2 regions of the Micromonospora sp. WMMD710 genome follow, and region 1 is predicted to be linked to the other one. Evidence: riboswitches for the same ligand, from Rfam matches in the RefSeq annotation. Region 1 holds a riboswitch; the other holds the start of a gene.
What was found. Region 1 has a riboswitch for cobalamin ahead of O7620_RS11205 (ribonucleoside-diphosphate reductase subunit alpha). Riboswitches for the same ligand answer to the same signal wherever they lie in the genome.
Positions count from the first base shown of each region.

Region 2: linked by a shared signal. The riboswitch ahead of cobN (cobaltochelatase subunit CobN) and the one ahead of O7620_RS11205 (ribonucleoside-diphosphate reductase subunit alpha) in region 1 are both predicted to bind cobalamin.

Region 1 covers NZ_JARUBD010000001.1:2,413,425-2,429,234, forward strand. The annotation lists gene O7620_RS11150 (LuxR C-terminal-related transcriptional regulator) at 1-921, shown strand, start outside; gene O7620_RS11155 (nitrate- and nitrite sensing domain-containing protein) at 918-2,843, shown strand; gene O7620_RS11160 (roadblock/LC7 domain-containing protein) at 2,840-3,289, shown strand; gene O7620_RS11165 (DUF742 domain-containing protein) at 3,267-3,647, shown strand; gene O7620_RS11170 (cellulose binding domain-containing protein) at 3,704-4,435, shown strand; gene O7620_RS11175 (hypothetical protein) at 4,458-5,054, opposite strand; gene O7620_RS11180 (hypothetical protein) at 5,170-5,523, opposite strand; gene O7620_RS11185 (hypothetical protein) at 5,733-6,065, opposite strand; gene O7620_RS11190 (helix-turn-helix domain-containing protein) at 6,189-7,028, shown strand; gene O7620_RS11195 (dihydrofolate reductase family protein) at 7,093-7,674, shown strand; gene O7620_RS11200 (ribonucleotide-diphosphate reductase subunit beta) at 7,807-8,802, opposite strand; gene O7620_RS11205 (ribonucleoside-diphosphate reductase subunit alpha) at 8,841-11,195, opposite strand; cobalamin riboswitch at 11,387-11,604, opposite strand; gene O7620_RS11210 (MFS transporter) at 11,681-12,907, opposite strand; gene O7620_RS11215 (ROK family protein) at 12,949-14,049, shown strand; gene O7620_RS11220 (L-fuconate dehydratase) at 14,222-15,616, shown strand; gene O7620_RS11225 (FadR/GntR family transcriptional regulator) at 15,625-15,810, shown strand, end outside.
Region 2 covers NZ_JARUBD010000001.1:1,719,562-1,735,371, reverse strand. The annotation lists gene O7620_RS07855 (VWA domain-containing protein) at 1-973, opposite strand, end outside; gene cobN (cobaltochelatase subunit CobN) at 970-4,638, opposite strand; cobalamin riboswitch at 4,926-5,055, opposite strand; gene O7620_RS07845 (recombinase family protein) at 5,280-6,194, opposite strand; gene O7620_RS07840 (Tn3 family transposase) at 6,831-7,565, opposite strand; gene O7620_RS07835 (inositol monophosphatase family protein) at 7,740-8,546, shown strand; gene O7620_RS07830 (hypothetical protein) at 8,569-8,904, opposite strand; gene O7620_RS07825 (RNA polymerase sigma factor) at 9,025-9,606, shown strand; gene O7620_RS07820 (hypothetical protein) at 9,599-10,303, shown strand; gene O7620_RS07815 (hypothetical protein) at 10,377-10,925, shown strand; gene helR (RNA polymerase recycling motor ATPase HelR) at 11,148-13,289, shown strand; gene O7620_RS07805 (hypothetical protein) at 13,309-14,001, shown strand; gene O7620_RS07800 (aldo/keto reductase) at 14,047-14,952, opposite strand; gene O7620_RS07795 (MFS transporter) at 15,026-15,810, opposite strand, start outside.

The DNA of each region.
Region 1 (15,810 bases):
ACGGTCGACGGGCGGCCGCTGGAGTCCCGCGATCTGCTCTTCGCCGCCGCGCTGCGGATGGGCATCGCCCGGCGCAACAGCGACCTCGGAGCCCTCAAGAACGGTTGGGGGCAGGCGCTGGAGGCGGTGGTGCGGCACCCGGTGGACCTGTTCACGCTGCTGCCGCTGGGTGAACTCGCCATCGCCGGCGCCCGCCTGGGTGACCTGGCCCGACTGGAACCGTACCTGCGGGAGGGCCGCTCCCTGCTCAACCGACTGGACGATCCGCCACTGTGGAGTGTCCCGCTGCACTGGAGCGGCCTGCACGCGGCGATCCTGACCGACGAGCCGGCCGTCGCCGACGACCACGTCGCGGCGCTGCTCGCCGCCGCCGACCACAGCCGGTACGCGGCCGTGGTCGCGGCGGCCGGCGAGAGCTGGGTGGAGGTGCTGCGGGGCGCGGTCGACCCGGTGCGGGTGGAGGCCGCCGCCCGGGGGCTGCACGACACCGGGCTGTGGTGGGACGGCGCGCGACTCGCCGGGCAGGCCGCGATCCGTACCGCGGACCGGCGGGCCATGACCACCCTGCTCGAATGCGCGCGAGCGTTGCAGGGCCGCCCGGCCGGCGCCGACGCCGGGCAACGGCCGACCGGCGGCGAGAGCACCGCGCGGGTCGCCGACGCCATCGCCGGTCCCGCCCAGCCGGGGCTCAGCGACCGGGAGTACGAGGTGGCCGAACTGGTGCTGGCGGGGCTGACCTATCGGGAGATCGGCGATCGGCTCTTCATCTCGGCGAAGACCGTCGAGCACCACGTCGCCCGGATGCGTCACCGACTGAACTGCGCCAACCGCGCCGAGTTGCTGGCACTGCTGCGTACCGTCGTCGCCGACCGGGCCAACAGCACGGCCGGTCAGCCGTGGCCCCGGCGGTCGACCCGATGACCCGAGGAGGGATCCGGGCCAGACTCGTCGCGTTGGCGGCCGTGCTGATCACGCTCTGGTCGTACGCGGCCTACCTGACCGGTCAGGACGCGGCCGACCTGCTGCGGGTCCGGGCGCTGGCCGAGACGCTGGGCCAGCCGATCGACCGGCTGGTCCTGGGCCTGCAGACCGAGCGGAGGCTGACCGTCGAGACGATCGCCGGGGCCGCGTCGACGGAGTCCGCGTTGGCGGGGGCACGCGCCGGGACCGACCGGGCGGCGGCCGAGGTTCGCGCCTTCACCGACGGCCACGACCTTCGGCTGCTCACCGCCGACGCGGTCCGGGACCGGGCCGACGAGCTGGTCCGGCGGCTGAACGGCCTGGGCACCATCCGATCCCAGGTGGACGCCGGGCGGCTCGACCGCGCCGGGGCCGTCGACGGGTACGACCAACTCGTCGCCGTCGCCTTCGCCGTGTACGGCCCGGAGTGGGGCGCCTACGAGAGCGACCTGGCCGCCGACACCCGCACCGTGATCGCGCTGGCCCACGCCCGCGAACTGCTCGCCCAGGAGGACACCCTGGTCAGTGCCGCGTTGGCCGGTGACCGACTCGATCTCGACGGGCGGCGTCGACTGGCCGCGCTGGTCAGCAACCAGCGCTACGCGCGCGCCGAGGCGGTCGCGGCTCTGCCGGGCGGGCAGCGGCGGTTCACCGAAGGGCCGCCGTTCGGGGACCTGCTCGCCCTAGAGGACGTGCTGTCGCGCACGGACACCGCCAGCGCGGTCGACGGGATCACCCGGGCGAAGTGGCGTACGACGGCCGACGGTGTGCTCGGCGCGCTGCACGAGCTGGTGACGACGGCGGCCCGGGACAGCGTCGAGCGGGCCACGCCGGGTGCCGCCGTGCTCGTCGCCCGCACCGGCGCAGTGCTGGGGCTCGGGCTCATCGCGGTGCTCGCGGTCCTGCTGAGCTGGGTCGGCCTGGCCCGACGGCTGACCGAAGGGCTGGTCCGCTCCCCCGCCGATGCCCCGGCGCTGCCCGTGCCGCCGCCATCGGTCGACGACGCGCCGGCCCCCACCCGCGAGGCCCCGGCCACCGACGGCGCCGCCGCCCGGGAACTGGTGCTGCGGCTGACCCGCCGCAACCAGGTCCTGCTCCGCGAGCAGCTCAGCCTGCTGGACGGGATGCAGCGGCGGGAACGGTCCGCCGAGGAGACCGACGAGCTGTTCGCGCTCGACCACCTCACCACCCGGGTCCGCCGCAACGTGGAGACGGTGATCACCCTGAGCGGCGCGACGCCGGCCCGCCGCTGGCGGCGACCGATGCCACTGCTCGACGTCGTCCGCGGCGCGGTTGCCGAGGTGGCCGACTACCACCGGGTCCTCATCGCGCCGCACTGGCCGTGGTCCCTCGCCGGCCCCGCCGTCACCGACGTCGTCCACCTGCTTGCCGAGCTGGTCGAGAACGCCCTCGCCCACTCACCGACGGACACCACCGTCCGCGTCGGCGGCGAACAGTGGCCACAGGGCTGCGCCGTCCTGGTCGTCGACGACGGCCCCGGCCTCGACGCGAGCGCGATGGCCGACGCGAACCACCTACTGGGCGGTCCTCCGTCAGCCGACCCGCCGGCCGGCCCGGCGGGCCTCTACACCGTCGCCGTACTGGCCGCCCGCTGTGGCGCGCACGTCTCGCTGCGGCGCAGCCAGCGCGGCGGGACAGCGGCGGTGGTCCTCCTCCCGACCGGTCTGGTCACGGTGCGCGACACCGACGACGAGCCGGCGAGGCGTCATCCCGGTGCCCCGCCCGCGCGGGACGGGGGCACCTCGGGCGCCCACCTACCGACGCGGATCCGCCAACCCGGGCCGATGGCGCCCATCCCCGGCAGCGCCGGCCCCGACACCGTCGAGTTGCCGGTCGCGAGAACAGCAAGGAGACATCGATGACGCACGCAGTGGCCACCGAGGACAGCCTGACCGGTGCCCTGGACCGGCTGGTCGATCGGGTGCACGGCGCGGAGTTCGCCGTGGTGCTCTCGCCCGACGGCCTGCCACTCGGCGGTTCCCGCCAGGTGGGGGCGAAGCTGGCCGAGCAGATCTCCGGCATCGTCGCCGGCCTGCTGGCGCTGGGGCTGGCCGCCACCCGCACCTGCGACGGGGGTGGGCTGCGGCAGATCGTGGTGCAGATGTCCCGGGCGTTCCTGTTCGTCGCCACCATCCGCAACGGAACCATCCTCACCGTACGGATCGCCGGTGACGACGCCGAGGTCGGCGACATGGCGTACGAGGTGGCGCTGTTCGTCGGGCAGGCCGAACGGCACCTGCCGGTCCGCCTCGAACCGGCCTCCTCGGTGAAGAGCGGGGACGCCGGTGTCCACCAACGACTCCGCTGACGAGGCGTGGTACGACGACGACGCGGGCCCGGTGGCTCGGCCGTACACGATGACCGGCGGGCGTACCGCCCCCGAGCGTGGCCGGTTCGATCTGATCTCGCTGGTCGTCGCCCGGCGGACCGCCAACCGGCGGACGCCGCTCTTCCCCGAACAGGCGCGGATCGTCGAGTTGTGTCACCATCCAGTGTCGGTGGCCGAGCTGGGCGCCGAACTGGACCTGCCGTTGGGGACCGTCCGGGTGCTCCTCGGTGACCTGCTCGCGGCCGGCCTGATCGAGACGCACGAACCGCCGACGCTGTCGGAGCTGCCGTCCGCGGAGCTGCTCGAGTCGATACTCGTCGGGCTACGCGCCCTGTGAGCGACCGGGCGGAGCGCAGTCGCGCGTCCGGTGACGAAGTGAGGGGGAGAAAGGCAGTGCCGGCACCACCGCCGCAGCCACGTCGTACCGTGGCGATCATCCTGCTGGACCGGGTCGTGGCCCTCGCCGCGGCCACACGGCGGGTGTTCACCGGTCAGGGCGACATCTCGCGGGCCACCTGGGTGGCGGTGATCTCGGCGCTCGGGGTGCTGGTCGCGACGACGGTCTCCGTCGTCGCGGTGCTGCGGTCACCGGAGAAACTGGCGCCGGTGACGCTCAACCCGCCACCCTCGGTCGACCAGGTCGGGACACCGCCGGCCGGTACGCCCCGGGCGCACGCGATCCCGGCGGCCACCAGCCCACCGGCCGTACCGCCGGGCTCCCCCACCGTGGCGCCGACCGCCGGAGCCGCGACCACCGGGCCGTCGCCGTCGGCCGCCACGACCGCGCCGAGCCCGGGCGCCCTGGGCGCCGAGTTCGCCATCGCGGACACCGCCCTGCTCAGCTACGGCGCCAGCGTGACGATCAGCAATCCCGGCCAGGTGCCGGTGCCGCAGTGGAAGCTGGCCGTCACCCTGCCCCGGAAGTCGCTGCGGGTGAGTGAGGTCGAGGGCGCACGAGCCGTCCAGGATGGTGCGGTGTGGACGTTCGTGCCGGACGGCAGCGTCGGGCTGGTGCCCGGTGGCGCGTCGGTGCGGGTGACGTTCCGGGTGAACGGCGCACCGGTCGGCGCCGCCCCGACGGCCTGCACGATCGACGGGGCGGCGTGCACCGGCCTGCCGGACTGACGGCGGGGCCACACGTCCGGCCTCAGCCAGCGACCACGGACGGCTCGGTCCGCACCGTCTCGCGCGGCAGAATCGGCAGCGCCGGCGCGAGAGCCGCCAGCATGAGCAGGCCACCGACCGCGAGCAGGTCGAGGGTGACAGCCGGCAGCACGATGCCGACGAGCAGCAGGGGAACGCTCCACCACGGCAGCCGCCGTCGGGCCGCGAGCATGCCGGTGAGGACGAGCAGCCCGACGAAGAACAGCTGGGGTACGACGTCGTAGACGGCCATCTCGACGCCGGGGATGTCCTTGAAGTCGCTGCTGAGCGCCGACATCTCGGCCCGGTCCGCCGCCAGCAGCCCCTCCACCATGTCGGCGCCGAACTGCACCATGGTCGCGGCGAGCCCGACCAGCGTCACCGCCACCACGCCGGTGCGCCACCGACCGGCCGGCAGCAGACGGGACAGCGCGACGACGGCCGGCACGAAGAACACCATGCCGGCGAGGCCGGCCAGGTGCGCGGCCTGCCAGTCGAGCCCCGGGCCGTACACGTCGTCGGATCTCCCCCACAGCCGGACGAGCCCGTAGGCCACGATGCCGACCGGGCCGGCGACCACAGAGAGCGCAGCGTGTTTCATGCCCGCCATCATCTGGCCGCCGGTGCCCGCCCGACCTCCGGGCGCAGCCCGGGTCCGACCCCTGATCCTGGTGTCAGGTCTTCCACCGAGCAACCCTGAGCCCTGGCACGCCCCGCTACGCGCGTGGCCACACCTGGATCAGGAACTTCTCGTGACCGGCCGGGAAGCTCGGCCTCCCGTCGTCGTCCATCGACGCACACAACGCCTCATCGATCTCGACAGGCTCAATGTGCCACCTGTCGAACGCTCGGCCGAGCTCCTGCCTCCCACGGACGTAGAGACGCGCACGGTAACCACCCGCCGCCGGGATCTCGATGAAGAGGCCGGTCGGTCCTTCGGTCACGATGCTGGCACGGAGGTCACCCGCGAATAGCTCGCAATCACTGGCGTCCTGCTCCTCCCACCCATCGTTCGCCGCGGGCGAGACCGGTTGCTGGGGAGGCTCCCCTGTCCACAATTGCAGGGTCACCTCGGCCTCGTGACTGCTCCCGGCACTCCTGACGGCGAGCCAACCCGTGCCGCCGCTCAATCGGCCTTCGATCGGAGGGCGAGGGTGTTCATATGTGGTGGTTGCAGGGGTTTGAAGGTAGAAAGATGAGTATTCAACGAAGACGAGCCCGGACGAATGAGCCGCCGGCGTGGGTGGCGAGAGATGCACGAGCCGTCGCGGCCGGCTAATTAGCGGGCCGAGGTGTCCCGGACGGGTCGCACGTGCCGGAAGGCGGCCAGCAGGGCGGTGACGAGGCCGGCCGCCAGCAGAATCCTGACCACGTTGAACAGCACCGTGTCGCCCGTGGAGTGCGGCGGGAAGATGTCCTTGACGAGCCAGCCGACGCCCAACCCCAGCCCCAGGCAGGTGTGCATAGCCGCCCGCAGGCGCGGCGAAGGCTGCGGACGCCCGAAGATCCGGGGCACCCTCGTGCCGCCACGGCTCCTGGCGAAGAGCACAGCGGCGAGGGCCAGATTGGCCGCGGCGACCACCCCGGCCAGAACCACGTCCACGGATCCCATGAGGCCACACGCTAGCGGAGGGACGACAGCGGCCAGGTTTCCGGAGATCGGCTCATGCCGACCGAGCGCGTGGGTGGACCATCCCGGCGGGCGATGCGGCGGGACGTCGGCGATGCTGGGCGCATGGAGTACGTGTCCAGAGTGCCGCGACCGCCGCTGGACGGGCTGATCGACGACCTTTACTACCTGGAGGGCGCGTCGCCGTACGCCCGGCTGATGCTGCCGGCAAGTCCGGCGGCGTTCCTCATCGTCAACCTCGGGGCACCCTTGCGCATCCGCGCGGGCACCGACATCGAGACGGCCGAGTACGCCGACGGCTGCGTGGTCACCGTGCCCACCCGCGCGTTGGAGTTCGGCTACCCGCCCCGGACCCGGTCCGTCGGCGTGCACTTCAAGCCGTGGGGGGTGGCGCCGTTCCTGCCGATGCCCGCGGCCGAGCTGTGTGACCGGCCGGTGACGATGGAGCAGGTGTGGGGTCGATCGGCCGTCGCCGAGCTGCGCGACCGGCTGGCCACGGCCGACGGACCGCACGAGATGCTGACGGTGCTCGAGGAGGGGCTGATCCGCCGGCTGCATGAGACCGCCGGCCTGGGGCTGGTCCGCCACGCGGGCAGCGTCATCGCGGCGACCGGCGGCGCGGTGGCGATCGGCGACCTGAGGGTTTCCGCCGGTGTCAGCAGCACTCATCTGGCACAGCGGTTCAAGGAGCTCGTCGGCGTCACGCCGAAGCGGCTGGCCCGCTCCTACCGTTTCGCCGCCGCCGTGTTGGCGATCAACCCCGCCGTACCGATCGACTGGGGCGAGCTCGCCAGTCGCGCTGGCTATTTCGACCAGGCCCACTTCGGCCACGAGTTCCGGGCCTTCACCGGCCTGACACCGACCCGGTACGTCGACGTCCGGCAGCGGTTCCTGCGCGAACATCCCGGCCACGTGCTGGACAACTGGCCGCTGCCGGCCGATTGATTTCGTACAAGAGCGACGGCTCACGGCACGCTAATTTGGGGGCACCCAACGCAGAGGAGAGCCCGTGGGCACGGTGGTCATGTACAGCTCGGTGTCCGTGGACGGCTTCATCGCGGACGAGACGGACCAGCCCGGGCCGCTGTTCGACTGGTTGTCCAGCGGTGACGTCCCGTTGGACGAGAGCGGCGTGGTGAAGGTGTCGCAGACGTCCTACGACCACACCCGGCCGTACTGGGACTCGATCGGGGTGACAATCGTCGGCCGCCGCGTGTTCGACATGACGGACGGCTGGGACGGGAAGCCTCCGGGCGGGATCGACCACGTGGTCGTCGTGACGCACCGGCCGGCGCCCGAGGGCTGGGACCCCGAGGCGCCGTTTCACTTCGTCGACGGCGTCGAGGCAGCCGTGGCCAAGGCGCAGGAACTCGCCGGTGACCGCATCGTCGAGGTCGCCGCCGGCGACGTCGGCGGCCAGGTTCTCGCGGCGGGCCTGATCGACGAGGTACGCATGGACGTCGTACCCGTGGTGTTCGGCTCCGGCAAACGCTACTTCGGGTCGGTCCACGCCCAGCACCTGCTGGAGGACCCGGACCTGGTGATCCAGAGCAACCGGGTGCTTCACCTGCGCTACCGGGTACGCCGTTGACCGACCTGAGCGGGCACACGAAGAGCCCGCCGCGCTCGTGCTCCTGCGCGCGTCCTCGATCACGTGATGCTCAGCAGTCGTCGACGAGCCGATTCACCTGCTGAGCATCACGTGATCGAGGATCTGCGGCGGTCAGAAGTCGTCGTCGAACGCCACGGTGCCGGTCACTCCGACCTGGTACGCCGACACCCGCCGTTCGAAGAAGTTGGACAGTTCCTGCACGTCCTGCAACTCCATGAAGGCGAACGGGTTGGCCGACCCGAAGTGCGGCGCGATGCCGAGTTGGGCGAGGCGCCGGTCGGCGACGTGCTGGAGGTACTCCCGCATGTCCGCGAGGGTCAGCCCGGGTACACCCTGGCCCACCAGGTCCTCGGCGAACTGGACCTCACACTCGACGGCCTCGGTGAGCATCTGGCGGACCTGGTCGGCGAGGTCGTCGTCGAACAGGTCGGGCTCCTCGGCGCGGACGGTGTCCACCACGTCGAACGCGAACGCCATGTGCATGGACTCGTCGCGGAACACCCAGTTGGTGCCGGAGGCGAGGCCGTGCAGCAGGCCCCGGGAGCGCAGGAAGTAGACGTAGGCGAACGCGCCGTAGAAGAACAGCCCCTCGATGCAGGCGGCGAAGCAGATCAGGTTGAGCAGGAACGTGCGCCGGTCCTTTCGGGTCCGCAGCTCGCGCAGGTCGTGCAGGGAGTCGATCCAGCGGAAGCAGAACTCGGCCTTGCGGCGGATCGACGGGATGTTCTCGATGGCCGCGAAGGCCGCGTACCGCTCGGTCTCGTCGGGCACGTACGTGTCGAGCAGGTTGAGGTAGAACTGGACGTGCACCGCCTCCTCGAACAGCTGCCGGGACAGGTAGAGGCGGCCCTCGGGGCTGTTGACGTGCTGGTAGAGGTTGAGCACCAGGTTGTTGGCGACGATCGTGTCGCCGGTGGCGAAGAACGCCACGAGGCGGCTGACGAGGTGCCGCTCGGCCGGCGAGAGCTTGTCCAGGTCGGCGAGGTCGGCGTGCAGGTCGACCTCCTCGACCGTCCAGGTGTTGCGGATGGCGTCGCGGAACCGGTCGAAGAAGTGCGGGTAGCGCATCGGGCGCAGGGTGAGGTCCATCCCGGGGTCGAGCAGCATGTGCGTGGTCCTCGTGTCGGTGGTGGCGTCGGCGGCGGTCACTGGCAGGCCTCGCACGACTCGGGATTCTCCAGCGAGCAGGCCAGCGCATCCGCGTCGACAGCACCGACCGCGCCGAGGGCGCCGAGGGCGCCGACAGCGGTGGCAGCGCCGACGGCGACGGTGGCCTGCTGGATCCGCGTGGCGGGGCGCGAGCGCAGGTAGTAGGTGGTCTTCAGGCCGGCCTTCCAGGCGTACAGGTACATCGAGGAGAGCTTGCCGATGGTGGGCGAGGCCAGGAACAGGTTCAGCGACTGGGACTGGTCGATGAACGGCGCGCGGGCGGCGGCCAGGTCGATCAGCGCCCGCTGCGGCAGCTCCCACGCGGTGCGGAACAGCTCCCGGACGCCGGCGGGCAGCTCCGGGATGTCCTGCACCGAGCCCTCGGCACGCTTGATCGCCGAGCGGATCTCCTCGGTCCACAGGCCACGGGCCTTCAGCTCACCGACCAGGGCCGTGTTGACCTGGAGGAACTCCCCGGACAGGGTTTCGCGCTTGAACAGGTTGGACACCTGCGGCTCGACGCACTCGTAGCAGCCGGCGATCGAGGCGATGGTGGCGGTCGGGGCGACAGCCACCAGCAGCGAGTTGCGCAGCCCGTACGCCTCGACCCGCTCGCGCAGCGCGTCCCACCGCGCGGTCTGCGTACCCTCGACGCCCCACAGGTCCGGCTGGAGCTGGCCCCGCGCGGCGCGGGTCTGCGGGTACGCCGGGTGCGCGCCGAAGCGGCGCGCCACATCGGCGGAGGTCTCCAGCGCGGTCAGGTACAACTCCTCGCTGACCCGGGTGGACAGCTCCCGCGCGGCCGGCGAGTCGAACGGGAGCCGCAACGCGAAGAACACGTCCTGAAGGCCCATCAGCCCGAGCCCGACGGGGCGCCAGCGCGGGTTGCTCGCCGCCGCCTGTGGGGTCGGGTAGTAGTTGATGTCGATGACCCGGTCGAGGAACGTCACGGCGGTGCGGACCGTGGCGCGCAGCCGCTCCCAGTCGAGGTCGCCGTCGGCGAGGTGGGCGGCGAGGTTCACCGAGCCGAGGTTGCACACGGCGGTCTCGGCGTCGCTGGACACCTCGATGATCTCGGTGCACAGGTTGGACAGGTGCACCACGTTGCCGTCTTCGGCGGTCTGGTTGCACAGCCGGTTGGCGGCGTCCTTGAAGGTCATCCACCCGTTGCCGGTCTGGGCGAGGGTGCGCATCATCTTGCCGTACAGCTCCCGCGCCGGCACCTGCCGCACGTAGCGGCCCTGTGCCTCGGCGGCCCGGTACGCGGCGTCGAACCGCTCCCCCCACAGGTCGGGCAGCTCGGGCACCTCGTGCGGGTCGAACAGCGACCACACCTCGTCGGCCTCGACCCGGCGCATGAACTCGTCCGGGATCCAGTTGGCCAGGTTCAGGTTGTGGGTGCGGCGGGCGTCCTCGCCGGTGTTGTCCCGCAGTTGCAGGAACTCCTCGATGTCCGGGTGCCACGGCTCCAGGTAGACGCAGGCCGCGCCCTTGCGCCGGCCGCCCTGGTTGACCGCGGCCACGCTGGCGTCCAGCGTGCGCAGCCACGGCACGATCCCGTTGGACTGCCCGTTCGTGCCACGGATCAGCGCGCCCCGGGACCGGACCCGGGAGTACGCGATGCCGATGCCGCCGGCGAACTTGGACAGGTTCGCGACCTGCGCGTACCGCTGGTAGATGGAGTCCAACTCGTCGCGCGGGGAGTCGACCAGGTAGCAGGAGGACATCTGGGTGTGCCGGGTACCGGAGTTGAACAGCGTCGGTGAGCTGGGCAGGTAGGCCAGGCTGGACATCAGCCGGTAGAAGCCGACCGCCTCGTCGGGGGTGGTGGACAGGCCGCAGGCCACCCGCAGCAGCCAGTACTGCGGGGTCTCCAGCACCAGCCGGGTGCTCGGGTGGCGCAGCAGGTACCGGTCGTAGACCGTGCGCAACCCGAAGTACTCGAAGCGCCGGTCGCCGTCCGGGTCGACGGCGTCGTCGAGCATGGTGGCGTGCGCGGCGACGAACGCGGCGGTCTCGTCGCCGATCAGGCCCTCGGCGTGACCGGTCCGGATCGCCGCGCTGAACGAGGTGACGCCCTGGCGGCGGACCTCCTTGTCGACGTAGACGGCCAGCAGGCGGGCGGCGAGGCGGGAGTACTGCGGCTCTTCGCCGATCATCTCGGCGGCGGTCTGGATGGACAGCCGGTCCAGCTCGGCGGTGGTCGCGCCGTCGTAGAGGCCGCTGATCGTGCGGGTGGCGACCCGCAGCGGGTCGACGTCGGTGAGGTCGTCGGTCCACCGCTCGACCGCCCGGACGATCCTGTTGACGTCCACCGCCTCGGTGGCGCCGTCGCGCTTGCGGACGCGCATCTGCGTCCGGCGGGGGGCCGCGCCGCTGGCGGCCGGGGCTACCTCGGTAACTGTCACCACTCGCTCCTCGGAGTTCGAGACCTGATGGTCCGGACACGAGGAGACAGACACCGGCGGACGCCACGCCGCGACGGCGTGGGTCAGGTGGCGTCGGCCGTCCCACGCGGCCTCGGACCGCCGTACGCCCGGGTGTGGGCGTACGGCACGCTGGCAGGTCTTCGGACTCGCGGGCACGACCGGGTTCGCCGGTCTCCTACTGGCCGTCGCTTCCCAGGCCGTGTGGTGGCCCAGTGCTGATGACGGCGGTCGTTCCCACTCACCGCTGCGGGACAGTCCCGGATTTCCACCGGGTTCCCTCTTGCCTCGACCACTCCGGGTGAGCGGCCGAACCAGCTGCGCTCGACACCATATATAGGGACGCCGTGGTTGTCACACCCCACATGTCGGGCCGGGCGTGTCGGTGACGCCCGTCACCGGAGGGCGGGTCAGTTCCCGACGGTGACCGGCTGCGGCACGCGCGAGCGGCGTTCGACCGCGAAGCTGACTGCCGCCAGGCCCAGTCCGAGGATCGCCAGGACCACGCCCACCCAGGCCGGCGCGAGGTAGCCGAACCCGGCGGCGATGGCGACGCTGCCCAGGGCGGCGCCGAGGCTGTTCGCGATGTTCATGGCCGACTGGTTCATCGCCGCGCCCATCAGCTGGGCGCCCGGCGCCACCGTGATGAGGCGGGCCTGCAGGACCGGCCCCAGGTAGAGGCTGGTCGCGCCGACCAGGAACGCGCCCACGAACAGGCCGGCGGGGTTCGACGCGACGAGGCCGAACACGGCGATGCTCACGATCATCGCGACGAAGCCGACGATCATGCTGCGGCGCAGGTCCCGGTCCGCGAGCCAGCCGCCCAGGGCGTTGCCGACGGTCATGCCGAGACCCACCGCGACGAGCGCCCACGGCACGGTCGCGGCGGAGAGGCCGGCGACGTCGGTGGTGACCGGAGCGATGTACGTGTCGACCGCGAAGAAGCCGGCGAAGCCGATCGCCCCGGTGGCCGCGACCAGCCACACCTGCCTGGTCCGCAGGGCCCGCAGCTCGGCGGCGGGCGAGCCCTCCACCGCCGCGGCGACCTCCGGGACGACCGCCAGCACGGCCAACAGGGTGAGCACGAAGACCCCGGCGATGACCAGGTACGCGGTGCGCCAGCCGGCCGCCTGCCCGAGCCGGGTGATCAGGGGTACGCCGACCACGTTGCTCACGGTCAGTCCGCTGAGCACGGCGGCGAAGCCGCGGGCCTCGTTGCCGGGGCCCAGCAGGGTCGCTGCGAGCAGGCCGGCCGCCCCGAAGTACGCGCCGTGCGGCAGGGCCGCGACGAACCGTGCCACCAGCACCAGGTCGAACGTCGGGGCGGTCGCCGACGCGACGGTGCCGACGGTGAAGAGGACGAGCAGGCCGAGCACCAGCTTCTTGCGGGGCAGGCGCGCGCTCAGCGCGGCGATGAGCGGGGCGCCCACGACCACCCCGAGCGCGTATGCGGTGATCATCCAGCCCGCGCGGGCCACCGCGTCGGACGGCGACCGCGCGTACTGCTCGGACAGCAGGTCGCGGCCGATGTCGGGCAGCAGGCCCATCGCCACGAACTCGGTCAGCCCGACGGCCACACCGCCCAGGGCCAGGGCGGCCACCGCCGAGAGCCGTCGATTTCTGCGCAATCCATCCACCGGGAGAATTTAGCAACAGCGTTGCGTAATAGGGTGGCGAGATGACGCGCACCACAGCCGACGTGACGTTCCTGCGCGGCTACAACCAGGCGCTGGTCATGGCGGTGGGGCGTACCGTGCCGACGTTCGAGCGGTCGACCATCGTCCAGGCCACCGGCCTGACACCACAGGCGGTCTCCAAGGTGATCGCCCGCCTGACCGCCGACGGCCTGATCCGTACCGCCGGCGTCCGCCGCCCGGGCATCGGCAAACCCGCGGTCGTCTACGAGCTGGTCCCCGACAGCCGGTACGCCATCGGCGCCCACGTCGCCCGGCGCACGCTGCGCCTGGTGCTCGTCGACCTGGCCGGCGCGGTGCACCACTCAGCGGTCAGCCCGCTGCCCGACGACTTCACCCCGGAGCAGCTGCTGCACGCCCTGCGCACCGGCATCGGCGCGGTCACCGCGGGCCGGGATCTGCGGGGCCGGCTCACCGGCGTCGGCATCGGGATGGTCGGCCCGCTGGACCACGAGCACGGCCTGGTCCGCGACGCCCACGGTCTGCGGCACTGGCACGACGTACCGCTGCGCGAGCTCGCCGAGGCGCACCTCGGCCTGCCGGTCCACCTCGACAAGGACGTCACCGCGGGGGTCACGGCCGAGGCCTGGCGGCACGGCGGAACCTTCGGCGACGCGGTCCTCATCATGGTCGAGTCCGGCATCGGCGGCGGCTTCTGGCTGGGCGGCACGGCCCACCGGGGCGCACACACCAACGCCGGCGAGTTCGGCCACACCGTCGTCGACCTCGACGGCCCGCTCTGCGTGTGCGGACGCCACGGATGCCTGGAGATCGTGCACAACCGGGCCGCCGAGGCCGGCGACATCGCCCGGGCCGCGCGGGTCCTGGCGGTCGGCGTCGTCAACCTGCTGCAGACCCTCGACCTCGCCCACGTGGTGCTGGCGGGCGCCGACCTGCTGCGGTACGCGCAGCCCTACCTCGCGGCGGTCGAGGAGGCCGTGCACACCGACGTGCCGCGCGCCGACTGGCTCACCACCGACGTCACCCTCTCCAGCCTGGGCGCCGACGTGATCGCGGCGGGCGCCGCCATGCAGGTCCTCGACCGGCACTACGGCGTGCCGGAACTCGCCCTGCTCCAGGGGTGACGATCAGCGGTTCAAAGATTTGATGTATCGGGCCAATCGGCGAGGCGGCCACAGCTCGCGATCCCTCATCAAAACGCACGTCCGAGTCCATCGACGTCGTTGACGCACCGGATCAAGCCTCCGTATACTCCCAGTGATCATCCGATCTTTCCCCGAGCCGGGCGAGGAGCGCATGCCGCAGATCACTGCCGTCACCGTCGAGGACGTCCGCTTCCCCACCTCCCTGACCGCTGACGGGTCCGACGCCATGAACAAGGACGGTGACTACTCGGCGGCCTATGTCGTCCTGCACACCGACGGCGTGGACAGCGCGGGTGCGCCGCTCGCGGGTCACGGGCTGACCTTCACCATCGGCCGAGGCAACGACATCGTCGTCGCGGCGGCCGTTCACCAGGCCCACCGCCTGGTCGGCCTGGACGTGGCGACGATGGCGGCGGACATGGGGGCGGTCTACCGCCTGCTCACCTCCGACTCGCAGCTGCGGTGGCTCGGGCCGGAGAAGGGCGTCGTCCACCTGTCCCTCGCCGCCGTGCTCAACGCCTCGTGGGATCTGGTGGCCCGTGCCGCCGACAAGCCGCTGTGGCGGCTGCTCGTCGACATGTCCCCCGAGCAACTCGTCGACATCGCGGACCTGCGTTACCTGTCCGACGCGCTGACCCGGGACGAGGCGCTGGCCATCCTGCGCGCCAAGGAGGGCACGAAGGCCGATCGCCTCGCCGAGCTCGACCGGACCGGCTATCCCGCGTACACCACCTCGGCCGGCTGGCTCGGCTACGGCGACGACAAACTGCGCCGGCTGTGCCAGGAGGCGGTCGACTCCGGCTACGGGTACGTGAAGCTCAAGGTCGGCGCCAACCTCGACGACGACATCCGCCGCTGCGCGATCGCCCGGCAGATCCTCGGCCCGCACCGCAGCCTGATGATCGACGCCAACCAGGTGTGGGACGTCGGTCAGGCCATCGAGTGGGTCAAGGCTCTCGCCCAGTTCAACCCGCTCTGGATCGAGGAGCCCACCAGCCCCGACGACATCCTCGGCCACGCGGCCGTTCGCCGCGCCGTCGCGCCCATCGGGGTCGCCACCGGCGAGCACTGCCACAACCGGGTGATGTTCAAGCAGCTGTTCCAGGCCGAGGCCATCGACTTCTGCCAGTTGGACACCGGCCGGCTGGCCAGCATCAACGAGATCGTCGCGGTGCTGCTCCTCGCCGCGAAGTTCGACGTCCCCGTGTGCCCACACGCCGGCGGCGTCGGTCTGTGTGAGATGGTCCAGCACGTGTCGGTGCTCGACTACGTGGCGATCTCCGGCGATCTCACCGGTCGTGTCACCGAGTTCGTCGACCACCTGCACGAGCACTTCACCGACCCGTGCGTCATCCGGGACACCGGGTCGGGCAGCGGTTACGTCCTGCCCGAGCGGCCCGGCTACTCCACCCGGATGCGGACCGAGTCGGTCGCGCTCTACCGGTTCCCCGACGGCCACTACTGGGCCGCGGCGGACCCGACTACCGTGTCATCTCCGGAGCCGTACGTGATCGCGGGTGGAACGGCCACCCCCGCCGGCCGCTAGGAGGTGTCATGTCCCGCACCGACGAAGTGGTCAACGGCATCAAACGGATGATCCTCGAAGGGCAGTTCAAGCCCGGCGACCGGTTGCCCATCGAGAAAGACCTCGCCGAGTCGCTCGGCGTCTCACGGGGATCGCTGCGCGAGGGCATGTCGGCCCTGTCCATCCTCGGCATCGTCAACATCCGCCAGGGCGAC
Region 2 (15,810 bases), 690 kb from region 1:
CGACCCGGACGTCGTCGATGGTGACCCGGTCCCGGCCGAGCCAGGCGGCGTGGGCCAGGGCGGCACGGGCCGTGACGATGTCGGCGCGCATCCCGTCCACGTCGAACGCCGCGCACACCTCGGCGATCTGGCGCAGCGCCGCGTCGGGCAGGCGTACCCCGGGGAGCCGGCGCCGGGCGGCGGCCACCTGACGGGCGATGTCGGCGTCGGCGTCGGCCCACCGGGCGGCGAAACCGGGCGGGTCGGCGTCGGCGGCGAGTCGCCGGCGGACCACCTCGACCCGGACCACCGGGTCACGGCTCGCGGCGACCTCGACGGTGAGCCCGAACCGGTCGAGCAGTTGCGGGCGCAGCTCCCCCTCCTCCGGGTTCATGGTGCCGACCAGCAGGAACCGGGCGGCGTGGCTGACCGAGACGCCTTCGCGCTCGACGTGGCTGCGGCCCATCGCCGCCGCGTCCAGCAGCAGGTCGACGAGGTGGTCGTGCAGCAGGTTGACCTCGTCGACGTAGAGCACGCCCCGGTGGGCGGCGGCGAGCAGGCCCGGTTCGAAGGCGCGTACCCCCTCGCCGATGGCCCGCTCCAGATCCAGTGATCCGACCACCCGGTCCTCGGCGGCGCCCACCGGCAGCTCGACGAGGCGGGCCGGGCGGGTCTCGGCGGCGACGTCGGCCGGGTGGGGGCCGTCCGGGCAGGCCGGGTCGGGCTCGGCCGGGTCACAGCCGAAACGGCAGCCCGCCACCCGGCGCACCGGCGGCAGCAGAGCGGCGAGGGCCCGTACGGCGGTCGACTTCGCGGTGCCCTTCTCGCCCCGGACCAGCACCCCGCCGATCGCCGGGGAGACGGCGTTGAGCAGCAGCGCCAGGCGCATGTCGTCCATGCCGAGCACGGCACTGAACGGGTAGGTCACGGTCACTGGGCCTTCTTTCGTTCGCGACTGCGGGGCTCGCACAACCGGCTCACTCCTCGCGCTCACACCCGGTCCTCCAGGTCACCCTCGCTGGCCAGGTACGTGTCGCGGAGCCGGTCGAGGGTGACCGGCTCGGGTTTGGCCCACAGCCCCCGGTCGGCGGCCTCCAGCAGCCGTTCGGTGATGCCGCGCAGCGCCCACGGGTTGGAGCGCTCCAGGAATTCGCGGGTGGTGTCGTCGAAGAGGTACGCGGCGGCCAGGTTCTCGTACATCCAGTCGTCGACGACGCCGGCGGTGGCGTCGTAGCCGAACAGGTAGTCCACGGTGGCGGCCAGCTCGAACGCGCCCTTGTAGCCGTGCCGGCGCATCGCGGCGATCCACTTCGGGTTGACGACCCGGGCCCGGAACACCCGCCGGGTCTCCTCGCCCAGCGTGCGGGTCCGCACGTCGTGCGGCATCGCCGAGTCACCCACGTACGCCTGCGGGGCGCTGCCGGTGAGGTGACGGACCATCGCCACCATCCCGCCGTGGTACTGGAAGTAGTCGTCGGAGTCGACGATGTCGTGCTCGCGGGTGTCCTGGTTCTTCACGGCCACCGCGATCCGGGCGAACGAGCGTTCCATGTCGGCGCGCGCCTCCCGCCCGTCCAGGCCCCGGCCGTACGCGTAGCCACCCCACACGGCGTACACCTCGGCAAGGTCGGCGTCGTCGCGCCAGGTGCGGGCGTCGATCAGCGGCAACAACCCGGCGCCGTACGCCCCGGGTTTGGAGCCGAAGATCCGCGCGGTGGCCCGCCGCTCGTCGCCGTGCTCGGCGAGGTCGGCGGTGACGTGGGCGCGCAGGTAGTTGTCCGCGTCCGGCTCGTCGAGGGCGGCGACCCGCCGGACGGCGTCGTCGAGCAGGGTCACGACGTGCGGGAACGCGTCGCGGAAGAACCCGGAGATGCGGACGGTGACGTCGACGCGGGGCCGGCCCAGCTCGGCGGTCGGCACCACCTCGATGCCGGTGACCCGCCGTGACCGGTCGTCCCAGACGGGCCGGCAGCCCAGCAGCGCGAGCACCTCGGCGATGTCGTCGCCCTGCGTCCGCATGGCGCTGGTGCCCCACACGGTCAACCCCACCGAGCGGGGGTACGCGCCGGTGTCGGCGAGGTGCCGGGCCAGCAGCGAGTCCGCGAGGGCCACCCCGACGTCCCAGGCGTTGCGGCTGGGGATGGCCTTCGGGTCGACGGAGTAGAAGTTGCGGCCGGTGGGCAGCACGTTGACCAGGCCCCGGGTGGGCGAGCCGGACGGGCCGGGCGGCACGAACCGGCCGTCGAGCGCGCCGAGGGTGTTGGTCAGCTCGTCGGTGGTGCGCTCCAGCCGGGGCACCAGCTCGGTGGCGGCGAAGCGCAGCACCGCGGCGGCGTCCGGGATCGGCTGGCTGGTCACCTCCGCGACGACCGCGTCGGCCGCGTCCACGGCCCAGCTTAGGGTTTCCATGCCGACGACCAGTCGCCGCGCGAGAGCCTCGATCAGGTCGATGGCGTCGGCGGCGGTGCCGGCCGGGCCGTCCACCGCGTCGGTCAGCGCCGCGGGCAGGGCGATCCGCTGTCCGGGCGTCGCGAGCAGCTCCTGCTCGTCGAGGCCGTACGCGGCGGCGAGGGCCTGCCGCAGGCCGGGCAGGGCGCGGGCGCCTCCCCAGATCTGCGGCGCCCGCAGCACGGCGAGGACGAGGTTGACGCGGGGTTCACGGGTCGGCGCGGCGGCGAGGATGTGCAGCCCGTCGCGGATCTGCACGTCCTTGACCTCGCAGAGGTACCCGTCGAGGTGCAGCACGAAGTCGTCGAAGTCGTCGGCGTCGGGCATCGCCTCGGCGTGCAGGTCGTGGTGCAGTTCGGCGGCGCGGACGAGGTCCCAGATCTGCGCCCGCACGGTGGGCACCTTGGCCGGGTCGAGGGCCTGCACGGTGGCGTACTCGTCAAGCAGTTGTTCCAGTTTGGCCAGCTCGCCGTAGGTCTCGGCACGGGCCATCGGCGGCACCAGGTGGTCGATGACCACGGCGTGCGCGCGCCGCTTGGCCTGGGTGCCCTCGCCGGGGTCGTTGACGATGAACGGGTAGACCAGCGGCAGGTCACCGAGGACCGCGTCGGGCGCGCAGCCGGCGGCCAGGCCGAGGCCCTTGCCGGGCAGCCACTCCAGGGTGCCGTGCTTGCCGAGGTGCACCACGGCGTCCGCGCCGAAGCCGCCGTCGGCGACCGGCGCGGCCAGCCAGTGGTACGCGGCCAGGTAGTGGTGACTCGGCGGCAGGTCCGGGTCGTGGTAGATGGCGATCGGGTTCTCCCCGAAGCCGCGAGGCGGCTGGATGAGCAGCACCACGTTGCCGAAGCGCAGCCCGGCGAGCACGATGTCGTCGCCGTCGGTGTACAGCTCGCCGGGCGGCTCACCCCAGTGTTCCCGCATCCGTTCGCGCAGCTCGGCCGGGACCTGGTCGAACCACCGCCGGTACGTCCGCCCCGGTATCCGGGCCTCGGCGGCGGCCAACTGCTCCGGGGTGAGCCATTCCACGTCGTGCCCCCCGGCGGCGATCAGCGCGTGGATCAGCGCGTCACCGTCGTCGGGTACCGGGGCGTCGCCCAGGTGGTAGCCGGCGTCGGCCAGCGCGGCGAGCAACCGGACCGCCGAGACGGGGGTGTCCAGCCCGACGGCGTTGCCGACCCGGGAGTGCTTGGTGGGGTACGAGCTGAGCACGACGGCGATCCGCTTGTCGGCGTGGGGCACGTAGCGCAGCCGGGCGTGGCGCACCGCGATGCCGGCGACCCGCGCGGCCCGCTCGGGGTCGGCGGCGTAGACCGAGAGCCCGTCGGCGTCGATCCGCTTGAACGAGAACGGCACGGTGACGATCCGGCCGTCGAACTCGGGGATGGCCACATGCATCGCGGCGTCCAACGGGGACAGTCCGGCGTCGCTGCCGGCCCACTGTTCGCGGGTGCTGGTGAGACAGAGCGCCTGGATGACCGGCACGTCCAGGGTGGCGAGGGCGCCGACGTCCCAGGCGTCCTCGGCACCGCCGCCGGAGGCGTCCGCGGCGACCGCGCCCCCGGCGGCGAGGACGGTGACCAGCAGCGCGTCGCAGCGGGCGAACAGTCCGAGCGGTCCGGCGCCGGCGGTCAGCCCGCGCAGCGAGCCGCAAAAGATGGGCAGCGGATCGCCACCGGCGTCGCGTACCGCGTCGGCGAGCACGTCGACGAATCCGGTGTTGCCGGCGAGCGCGTGCGCCCGGTAGAAGACGATCCCCACGGTGGGCCGGTCCGGGTCGGCGCGATGATCGCCGTGCACCCCGTACGCCGGTGTGGGCGCGGGTGGGGCGAAACCCTCGCCGGTGAGCAGCACGGTGTCGGAGAGGAACCGGGCCAGCTGGGCGAGGTTGTCCGGCCCGCCCTCGACGAGGTACGCGAGCGCCTGGGTGGCGACCCCGGACGGCACGGTGGAGAGGGCCGTCAGCTCCGCGTCGGGCACCGACTCACCGCCGAGCACGACCGTGGGGCGTCCGCCGGCGAGCACCGCGGCGAGGCCGTCGGGCCACGCCTGCCGGCCTCCGAGCAGGCGTACGACGGCGAGGGCGACCCCGTCGAGCAGGGCGGGCACCTCGTCGGCGGCGACCCGGGCCGGGTTGGCCAGGCGGTAGTCGACGCCGCTGGCGCGGGCGGCCAGCAGGTCGGTGTCGGCGGTGGAGAGCAGCAGGATGCGCACGGCAGGCTCCGGACAGTAACGTCGGCACGCTCGCGGGAAGCGCCTGGCGACGTGGGATGGGCGCGGGGTTCAGCGGGTACCGCGATCCGGCCGGCTCACCGGCGTGCGGCCGGCGGCGACGGGTGGCGCGGTGCGGAACTCAGCGGTGAACGGCGGGAGAGCGCCCGGGTATGGGTGCGGCAGAGCGGCCGTCGCTCAGGTCACGACGGTGGTCGTCGGTGACGGAGACGCCGTGCGTCATCGGGTCCTCCTCGGGTGTCCACGCCCTGGGGTACATCCGACGGCCGAAGTATCCTGGCTTCCGGATCGACGCTCTCCCCCGGCCTTCCAACCGCAGACACACGGCCGTGACTCACGAGGGGGGATCACTCCCCGGTGACAGTGGCGGGACCGCGTCGGATTCGCACCGACTTCCTTCACTGCCGTCAGGCCGCGAATGCTGCCACACCGCCGCGCCGCCGGTCAACGCGCACGCCTGCATCGGACGGCGGCGCTCGCCACAGTGAACCGCGAAGATGTCGGCGGGGGGCCTCTCGTCGCAGTCGCGGGCTGCCGAGTCGGTTCGTCGACGCCGCGGGGTGACGGCGGAGGAGGGCGTCGTGTTGGCTGACGGCCGGTGGGCCGGGCCGGGTGTGGGCGGGTTACGCGGTGATCTGGCTGGCGAGGCGCAGCCGGTCGTTGTAGATGCGGTACGCCTTGCGGTCGGCGGAGGACGCCCCGTCGGTGTTGAGTGTGGCCGCGGCGGCCAGCATGGCGTGATGGACCTCGGGCAGTGCGGTGACGTGCAGGCTGTAGCCCTGACCGCGCCGGACCGTTCGCCCGCGACGCAGGGCGTGTTGCTCGGCTTCGGCGAGGTCGGTGTGGTCTGCGAGGTGCTGGGCAAGCTTGCCGGGAATCTCTACACGGACCGCTTGCGCTGTGGTTGCGGCGGGTGCGGGCTGGTCGGGTTGATTGGGCAGCAGATCGGCGATCGCGGTGCGGATCGCGCCGCGGCTGACGTTGTGCTCGCGGGCCAGGGCGGCGATGCTGGCCCCGTTCCGGTACGCCTGGCGGATCTGGTCGGTTACACCGAGCTGGGCGTGCCGGGGACGCCGGCCGGAGATCGTGCCGCTGGCCCAGGCCGCGGCGAGTCCTTCGCGGGTGAGTTCGTTCTGCAGGTCGCGTTGGAACTGCCCGACGGAGACGAGCACGTTGACCAGCATGGTGGTGGTCGCGTCGGTGGCGGCCAGGTCGGTGATGTTCGACAGGGCGCCGGAGAGCACACGCAATGTCACCTGGTGCTGCTGGCACCAGGCGCGCAGGGCGAGGATGTCGGCCAGGTCGCGGCACAGCCGGTACAGCTCGGAGACGGTGAGCCGGTCGCCGGGCCGGGCATAGCGGGTCAGCTCCCGGAAGCCGGCGCGCTCCAGCGCGGGGATCTTCGAGGAGGTCGCCGGATCGCTGAAGATCCGCACCCCCTCGGCGCCGCCGGTGAGTCCGACCGCGTCGAGCAGGTACGTCTGCCGCTGGGTGCTCTGCTCGTCCGTAGAGACCCGCGTATAGACCAGATCCGCCATGACCGCGCTGTCTCCTTGATCCGTCGCTGTCGGCACCCAAGGGTCTACCTGTCAGCAAACCCTGTCGTCAACCCTGATCGGCCCGGATCGGATCAGCGGACCTATTTCCGGTGGTCGCGGCGTGTCCAAGGGACGGATCGGGCGCCCTGTCAGCAAAGGGTCCTTTGCCGACACAAACAGATCGAGTCGCCGGGCTCGTCGTGAGCACCGTGAACCTACGGACGAGATACCTCGCTGCAAGAGATGTACAACCATCTACAGAGGAGCGAACTTGTCACTTCGCCGGGTCGAAGGATCACGTAACCTCAGAGAAGCGGCTATGCCGCCTCCACCGCCCAACCCGACCGCAACGGCTCCGAGCGCCTCTTCGCGATCACGAGAAGACCAGATGCGGATGGAGACCATGACGACGGCTGCTGCTACTACCTCAACGAGGGCACCCGCGACTCCAGGGGTGGCCTCCGCATCGAATCCGGCTCCCACCTCATCGGGCCCGGCGGCGTCCTTGTCGAGTCCGGCTTCCACCCCGTCGGGTCGGACGCCCCGTTGACACCTTGGCCGCATCGACCACGCAAGCGGCGTCGATGGCTGCACGCCGGTCCCGTCCCCGCTCTGGGGGGCGGGACCGGCGGCGTCTCAGGCCGCTGCGGCCTTGGCAGGTGCGGGGCCGGTGGTGCCGCGCTCGTAGTCGATGCGTTGGTCGAGGTCGAGCTGGAAGGTGCCGTGCAGGGCGACGTTGGACCAGAACAGCGGGGTGAGGCCGCGCAGATCGTGTTCGGTGAGCCGGGCCGCCCAGTCCGGTTCGGCCAGGACGCGGTCGACCATGCGGGTGTTGACCAGCACGAGCGCGGACTGGAGCAGGTGCAGGGAGAGCATGGAGATCTCCTGAGCCTCGCGGTCGGCGCCGGGCAGTTCGGCCCCGCGGCCGTAGTGGATGGCCACGTTCGCGGAGTTCCACTGTTCGACGACCTGCAAGCCCTCGTGGATCTCGCGGCGCAGCGCGGGGTCGGCGAGGTAGTCGGCGATGAACGCCGTCCGGACGGCGCGGCCGAGTTCCTCGATCGCGGCGAGGGTGGGGTGCTTGGGGCCGCGGGTGTTGAACCGGCGCAGGATCTGCTCGGCCTCGGCGGTGCCGAGCTGCAACGCCCGCACGTACTTGATCATTTGGTCGTATTCGCGGGTGATCAGGTCCCAGTTGATCGCCCTGGTCAGCACCGGCTCCAGCCCGGGGTAGCTGGCCCCGTCGGCGGGCCGGTAGAGGCGGGCGGCGCCGATGTTTTTGAGCCGGGGCAGCAGCCGGTAGCCGAGCAGGTGGGTGAACGCGAACCCGACCACGCTGGCGCCGTGGGTGTCGGTGTAGTTGGCGGCCATTCGCGCCAACGTCCTTCTGATCGATGGTCGACTCTGCGTTGTCCAGCACTACCTACCGCAGATGCGAGGTGTCGACTGCCCGACCATGGTCATCGAGCGCAGCGCCGGCCCCTCCGGTCTTTACCCGATATTCGACGATATGTTCAGCTCGCTATGGGAGCGCAGCCGCCAGCTATGACCGACTACGCCCGCCTCCTCCCCCTCGCACAGGAGGCCGTTGACCTGGCACACGACCTGATGCGGACGCTTCAGCCCGGTGCGCTGACCTTCAAGGGTGACCGCGACATGGCCTCGGACGTGGATTACGCCATCGAGCGAGCGGTTCGCGAGCACCTGGCCGCCAAGGCGCCTGACATCGGATTCCTCGGCGAGGAGTACGGCACCAGCGGCGACACCAGCGCACTGACCTGGGCACTCGATCCGGTCGACGGCACCGTCAACTTCATCCACGGCTCGCCCCTGTGCGCGATCTCCCTCGGCCTCATCCACCGCACACGCGCCGTCCTTGGTGTCATCGACCTCCCGTTCCTCGGCACCCGCTACCACGCCGTCCAGGGGCACGGAGCCTATGCCGACAACCGACGCATCCGCGCCAGCCAGGTCACCGATCTCCGGGACGCCGTCGTCGCCATTGGCGACTATGCAGTCGGTGCCGAGGCCAGGCGGAAGAACACCGAGCGACTTGCCATCACCGAGCAGCTCGCCCGACACGTCCAACGGATACGCATGCACGGGTCAGCCGCAATCGACCTCGCCTGGTTGGCTCACGGCCGGATCGACGCGTTCGTCATGCTCAACAACAATCCCTGGGACACCATCGCGGGCGTCGTCATCGCCAAAGAGGCTGGCGCGCTGGTGGTCGACATCGACGGCACGCCCCACGACGTGAACGCTGCCGCCACAATCGGTGGCAGCGAGCTGATCCTTCCGCCCGTCCTCACGCTCATCCGGCGATCACTCACCCAGGTGAAACCCGCTTGAGCCCGCTCACGGCCTGACCGTCTCAGTGGGCGCGGCGCTCCGGGTGTGCCCGGTTCCACACCCGCATCCGCTCCGGGTAGCCGGTGCGCGCCGCCTCGTACAGCGGCACCGCGTGCTTGCGGGCGATGGCGCCCGCCGCCCGTGGCGTGCCGGTGCGGCGGCGGATCCACTCACCGTCGTGGGCGATCGCCACCACGGTCGTGTCGGTGGCGGTGGTCTCCGGCTCCAGGTAGAACTCCACCCCCCGCCGGCTGGCGACGAACGCCTCCAGCGCCGCGAGGTCGTCGCGGGTCGCCTCCCGGTCCAGCTTGGTCGGGGTCGTCTCGGCACCCCGCGACCGCCGGTTGAACCAGCCCATGGCCCACCCCTCTCCTCGACGCTCCCACCAGTGCAGCACCGAATCCTGGCAATCCGCTGCATGCCGGATGGGAGCAACCTGATTCGCGTCGGGTGGAACCCGCGACGCCCGTGCGGTGTCATGAGGGTGATCGGAGCGGAGGTTTCCCTGGACGACCACGTGCTCGTCACCCGCGCTCGGGCAGGTGACCTGGAGGCGTACGACCTCCTGGTCGCCCGGCACACCGCGTCCGCGTACCGGACGGCGGTGCTGCTCGGCGCGGGCCCGGACTCCGAGGACGTCATCCAGGAGGCGTTCGTGAAGGCGTACCGCAAGCTCTCCCGCTATCGCGGTGAGTCGTCCTTCCGCTCCTGGCTGCTGGCGATCGTCGCCAACGAGACGCGCAACCTGCACCGCTCGCGCAGCCGGCGGGACGGGCTGGTGCTGCGGGCCGCGGCGGCCGGTCCAGCGTCGGAGGCCGCCGAGGACGGGGCGGTCGGCGCGGTTCTCGCCGGGGAGCGCCGCAGCGCGCTGGTACACGCGTTGCGCCAGTTGCCGGTACGCGATCGCGAGGTGATCGTCTGTCGGTTCTTCCTCGACCTCAGCGAGGAGGAGACCGCGGAGACGTTGGGTTGGCCCCGGGGCACGGTGAAGTCGCGGACGTCGCGGGCGTTGGCGAAGCTGCGCGGCCTGCTCGACCGCGAGGAGGTCCGGCATGGGTGACCTCGAGCGGGAACTGCGTGACCTCTCCACCTGGCTGGACACGCCCGCCGCGCCCGACGTGACCGTCCGCGTCCGCGCACGGCTCGCCGGACCGCGCCGACGGTGGCGGGTGTACGCGGCCGCGGCTCTCGCCGCCCTGCTGGTGGCGGTGCTGCCGCCGGCCCGGGCCGCCGTCGCCGACGCCGTCGGCGGGCTGCTGCGCTTCGCGGGTGTCAGCATCGCCCCGTCGTCGGGGCGGCCCGCCGGCACTCCGTCGCCGCTGCCGTCGCAGCGCACGGCCGCCATCGCCGAGGCGCAGCGGGGGGTGCGCTTTCCGATCCGCGTACCGGCACGGCTGGGGCCGCCCGAGCAGGTGCTCGTGGCGGACCCCGACCCCACGGGCGGCCACCGCGTGGCGACGCTGCTCTACCGCGGGGGCGCGCTGCGCATCGACGCCTTCGACGGCCGCCTCAACCTGGCCTTCCACAAGGAGACCAGTCGACCCGACGCGGAGTGGGTCCAGGTCGACGGCGACTTCGCGGTCTGGGTCGGCAGCCCACACGTGCTGTCCTACGTGGACCGTTCCGGCCGCGTCCACCGGGAGACCGCCCGGCTGGCCGCCTCGACCCTGATCTGGCAGGACGGCGACGTGAGCTACCGGCTCGAGGGTGATCTCGGCAAGCTCGAGGCGATCGAGATCGCCGAGTCGATGACCTAGGAACCCGGCGGCTCCGAGCGGTGTCGTGATGATGCGACACACAACTCGCTTCATCGACGCATCGGAGGGTGACATGGGTGCCTGGGTCAGATTCACGCTGGGGTCGGTGCTCCTGCTGGCGGCCTGTGCGACCAGTGACCGGCCGAGCACGGGAGCGGCGCCAGCCACGGGGAGCGCCGGCACGGCCCCGGTGGCCGCCGGCACGCCCTCGGTGGCCGCGGCGACCGGCTGCCGCTCGCGGGTCGAGACGGGCACGCTGCCCGACTGGGCGCAGACCGGCTTCCACGGGGACGCCCGGGCGCCGCACGTGCTCGGTGCGCAGGGCCACATCGTCGCGGTGCTGTTCGGAAACCCGCTGGCGCAGGTCAGGCGGGACGGATCGAACAACAAGATCCTCTGGGTGTCCCGGCCGGCCACGGCGTCGGCCGACCCGACGTCGCCGGCCACCCTGGTGATCACCGCGACGCTGGACGGCACCGGCACCCGGGTGACCCGGGAGGTCGACGGCGGGCCGGGCCCGTCGATCATCGACATGCCGAGCGCCGGATGCTGGCGCCTCGACCTGCGCTGGGGCGGGCGCAGCGACAGCATGGACCTGGTCTACGCCGAACGGAAGCCCTGACGATCGGTGCGGGGTGCGTCGCCGGCGAGTGGGTGATCAAGGGAGAGCTGATGACCTAGGGAGAAGAAGCACTCAATCCCTGCCACTTTTAACATATACCGCACCGGGGGACTTGTGGCAAGACCCGGGTCGTACCGCAGAATTGCCGGCCGGACCGCGTTTCCACAGCTCGGAGACGCGCGCTGACCCGCACCCAGATCGGAGCGACCCGACGTGGACCCGCTGATCCTCAGCGTCTTTGATCTCCCCGACCAACTCCGCGCCAAGGCAGACCCGGCGCTGATCGCCCGCGACGAGCAGCACTTCGCGACCATGGCGGCGAGCCTCGAGCAGACGTACACCGATCTGTCCGGCCGCCTCGATGCCGAACGCCGGGCGCCCGGCGGCGCCGGCCGGCAGGCGGTGGAACGTGACCGGGAGGTCCGCCGGCTGAGCGCCCAACTGCGCGCGCTGCGCCGCTACGGCCTGGACCTCTGCCTCGGTCGCATGGTCAGCACGGACAGCCCGGAGCCCGTGTACATCGGACGGCGCGGCCTCACCGACGGCGCCGGACGCCGCCTGCTGCTCGACTGGCGCTCCCCCGCCGCCGAGCCGTTCTTCGGCGCCACCCACGCCAACCCGATGGGCCTGACGAGCCGCCGCCGGTACCGCTGGACCCTCGGCCGGATCACCGACTACTGGGACGAGGTGTTCACCGCCGACGGGTTCGCGGGGCACGCCGCGCTCGACGACCAGTCCGCGTTCATCGCCAGCCTGGGCGGCAGCCGGTCGAGCCGGATGCGCGACGTGCTCGGCACCATCCAGGCCGACCAGGACGCCATCATCCGGGCGGGCTCCCGCGGCGCGCTCGTCGTCGACGGCGGCCCCGGCACGGGCAAGACCGTCGTCGCCCTGCACCGCACCGCGTACCTGCTCTACTCCGACCCTCGGCTCGGCCAACGTCAGGGTGGTGTGCTGTTCGTCGGCCCGCACCAGCCCTACCTGGCGTACGTCGCCGACGTCCTGCCCAGCCTCGGCGAGGAGGAGGTGCAGATCTGCACACTGCGCGACCTCGTCGCCGAGGGCGCCACGGCGACGGTGGAGAGCGACCCGGACGTGGCCTGGCTGAAGTCGTCCGCGCGGATGGTGACGGCGATCGAGGCGGCCGTGCGGTTCTACGAGGAGCCACCCGGCACGGGGATGACGGTGGCGACCGACTGGGCCGAGATCCGGTTGAGCGCCGACGACTGGGTCGAGGCGTTCGCGGCACCGGACCCGGGCACCCCGCACAACGAGGCACGCCACCAGGTCTGGGAGGAGTTGCTGACGATCCTGCTGGACAGGTACGACGGCGACGAACCAGAGCACGTGCTGCGCGCGGCGCTGCTGCGCAACGAGGACCTGCGGACGGCGTTCCACCGCGCCTGGCCGCTGCTCGAAGCGGCCGACCTGGTCGGTGACCTGTGGTCGGTCCCCGCCTACCTGCGCCGGTGCGCCCCCTGGCTCAGCCCCGACGAGGTCCGTACCCTCCAACGCGACGACGCGCAGGCCTGGACGGTGTCCGACCTGCCCCTGCTGGACGCGGCCCGGCAGCGTCTCGGCGACCCGGCGGCCGCGGAACGCCGGCGTCGGCACGCGGCCTCCTTCGCCGCCGAACGCGCGCGGATGTCCACCGTCGTCGACGACCTGATCGAGGCCGACGTCTACGACGACGGTGAGGGTCTGCTGACGATGCTGCGCCACCAGGACCTGCGTGACGCCCTGGTCGACCAGAGCGCGATGCCCAGCGTCGACCCGGACCTGCTCGCCGGCCCGTTCGCGCACATCGTCGTGGACGAGGCGCAGGAGCTCACCGACGCCGAGTGGCAGATGGTGCTGCTGCGCTGCCCGTCACGGAGCCTCACCATCGTCGGGGATCGCGCCCAGGCCCGGCACGGGTTCACCGAGTCGTGGCAGGAACGGCTCCGGCGGATCGGGCTCGACCGGATCGATCTGGCCTCGCTGACCGTCAACTACCGGACGCCGAAGGAGGTCATGGCCGAGGCCGAGCCGGTCATCCGCACCGTGCTCCCGGACGCCAACGTGCCGACGTCCATCCGCGACGGTGATCCCGTCGTCCACGGGTCTGTCGCCGACCTGGGGTCCATCCTCGACACCTGGCTCGCCGCGCACGACGAGGGGATCGCGTGCGTGATCGGCGACGCCACGGTCCCGGCGACGCCCCGCGTCCGGTCGCTGGCCCCGGAGCTGTCCAAGGGTCTGGAGTTCGACCTGGTCGTCCTCGTCGAACCGGAGGCGTTCGGCGACGGCATCGAAGGGGCGGTGGACCGTTATGTCGCGATGACCCGGGCAACCCAGCAACTGGTCGTCCTCACCCGGTCCTGAGCGGCTCTAGGCTGATCGCGTGCCCCACGACGGGCGGGAGGCGGCGGCCCGCGACAACGCCGAGTGGTGCGCCGTGGTGTGCGCCAGCCACGGGTTGACCGGCCGGAGCGACGCCGACGCCTGGTCGGTCCCCCGCCGCTCGCCACCCTGGTACCCCGACGCGGTCACCCTGCGCCCCGGCGTCGACCCGGATGCCCTGCTGGCCCGGATCGAGGAAGGTCCCGGCGCGTCGGTGAAGGACAGCTTCGCCGACCTCGACCTGTCCGGCCACGGCTTCGTGGTGCTCCTCGACGCGCAGTGGATCCACCGCCCGCCGACGCACGGGCCGCCCGGCACGCCGCTGACCCGGGTCACCACTCCCGAGCGGCTGGCCGCCTGGGCGGGCGCGCACGGCGGCGGGGAGCTGTTCCGACCGGAACTGCTGACCAGCCCCGGGGTACGCATCCTCGCCCGCGAGGACGAGCGCGGGGGGATCGTCGGCGGCGCGGTGGTCAGCGGCGAGGGCGTGCACGGAGTCTCCAACGTGTTCACCCGCACCGCGGATCCCCTCGACGTGTGGCAGGGCGTGCTCGCCACCCTGCCCGGAGTCCCCCTGGTCGGCTACGAGTCCGGCCCGGACCTCGCCGTCGCCCTACAAGCCGGATTCTCCCCCCAGGGCCCCCTCCGCGTCTGGCTCCACCCCGACCCCGCTCCCCCACCCCGTCGATCATGAGGTTGACGGCGCGACACACCGGCACCGGCGCCGCCAACCTCATGATCACCGGGGTGGGGTCAACTGGGCCAGGTCCTCGGGGGTCAGGGTCAGCGCTGCGGCGGCGATGTTCTGCTCCAGGTGTGCGGTGTTTCCGGTGCCGGGGATAGCCAGCACGTGGGGGCCCTGGTGCAGGGTCCAGGCCAGGCGTACCTGATGGGGGGTGACGCCGTGGGCCCGCGCGACGGCCGTGACCGCCTCGCCCTGGTCGGCGCTCGCGCCCGCCTCGCGGCCGGTGCCGGCGAGGGCGAAGAACGGCACGTAGGCGATGCCCCGCTCGCCGCAGTCCCGGACGAACGCGTCCTGCTCCCGGTACGCGTCCACCCCGTAGTTGTTCTGCACGCAGACGACCGGCGCGATGCCCGCCACCTCGTCCAGGTGCTCGGGCCGCACGTTGGAGAGCCCGAGGTGCCGGATCAGGCCGGCGGCTCGCAGCTCGGCCAGGGCGCCGAACCGGTCGGCCAGCGGCACCGTCGCGGGCCCCCGGCCGAGCCGCAGGTTCACCACGTCCACCTGGTCCAGGCCGAGCCGACGCAGGTTCTCCTCGACCTGGGCGCGCAGCTGCGCCGGGGTGCGCGCCTCGGTGAAGCCCGCCTCCGGGTCGTACCCGAAACCGACCTTGGTGACGATCACCAAATCCTCCGGGTACGGGGCGAGCGCCGCCCGGATCAACTCGGTGGCGTACCGGGCCGGCCCGGTGCCCACGCCCAGCGTTCCCCCCGGCGAGACGTAGAACGCGGCGGTGTCGATGTGGTTGACGCCCAGCTCCACGGCGCGGCGCAGCACTGCGACGGCCCGTTCGCGGTCGGGGTTCGCCGTGATGCGCATCGAGCCGAAGCCCATCCGGTGCACGATGCGGTCGCCCAGGGTCCAGCTGCCCGCCGCGGCGGCGGTGATCTCGTCGGTTGGCATCGGGCGACCGTAACGAGCCCGGGTGCGCGGCGCAGTCGGCCGCACACCCGATACCGCTGACCTGCCGCCTGGGTTAGTTTTCTTGTGCTGGACGAGCCGGTTCGGCGGCGTGCGGCGGGCGCAGCACCGGCACCAGCAGCAGGGTCGGCAGCAGTAGCAGCGGCACCACGAGCAGCGCCCGCAGGGTGCCGACGTGGTCACCGAGCAGCCCCAGCAGCGGTGGCCCACCCAGGAACGCCGTGTAGCCGATCACCGCGACCACGCTGACCCGGACGGCCGCGTGCGCCTCCTCGTCGGCGGCGGCGCTCATCCCGACCGGGAAGCCCAGCGACGCGCCGAGGCCCCACAACGCGACGCCGACGATCGCCAGCGGTCCCGGGCCGGCCAGCACCGCCAGGCCCGCGCCGAGCACGGCGAGCCCGATGGTGCCGGTGAGCACCGGCACCCGGCCCCACCGGTCCAGCGCGACGGTCCCCGCGGTACGCCCGAGGGTCATGCCGACGACGAAGACGCCGAAGACCGTCGCGCCGGCCGCCTCGCTCAGGTCGCGGCCGTCCACGAACGCGACCGCCAGCCAGTCGTTCGCCGCACCCTCGGTGAACGCCGCCACCAGCACGAACAGCCCGATCAGCAGGGTGCGCGGCTCCCGCCAGGCGGCGAGCTGCGCACGGCGACGAGCAGCCGGGGTGGCGTCCGCCGGGTCGCCGGCCGGGTCGTGGGCGGAGGCCGGCAGGTACGTCCGCGCGGCGAGCGCGGTGCCGGTCAACACCACCACCGCCACCGCGGTCAGGTGCGCGCCGACGGCCACGTCCAGGCGGGCCGCCCCGGCACCGAGACCGGCACCGGCCACCGAACCGA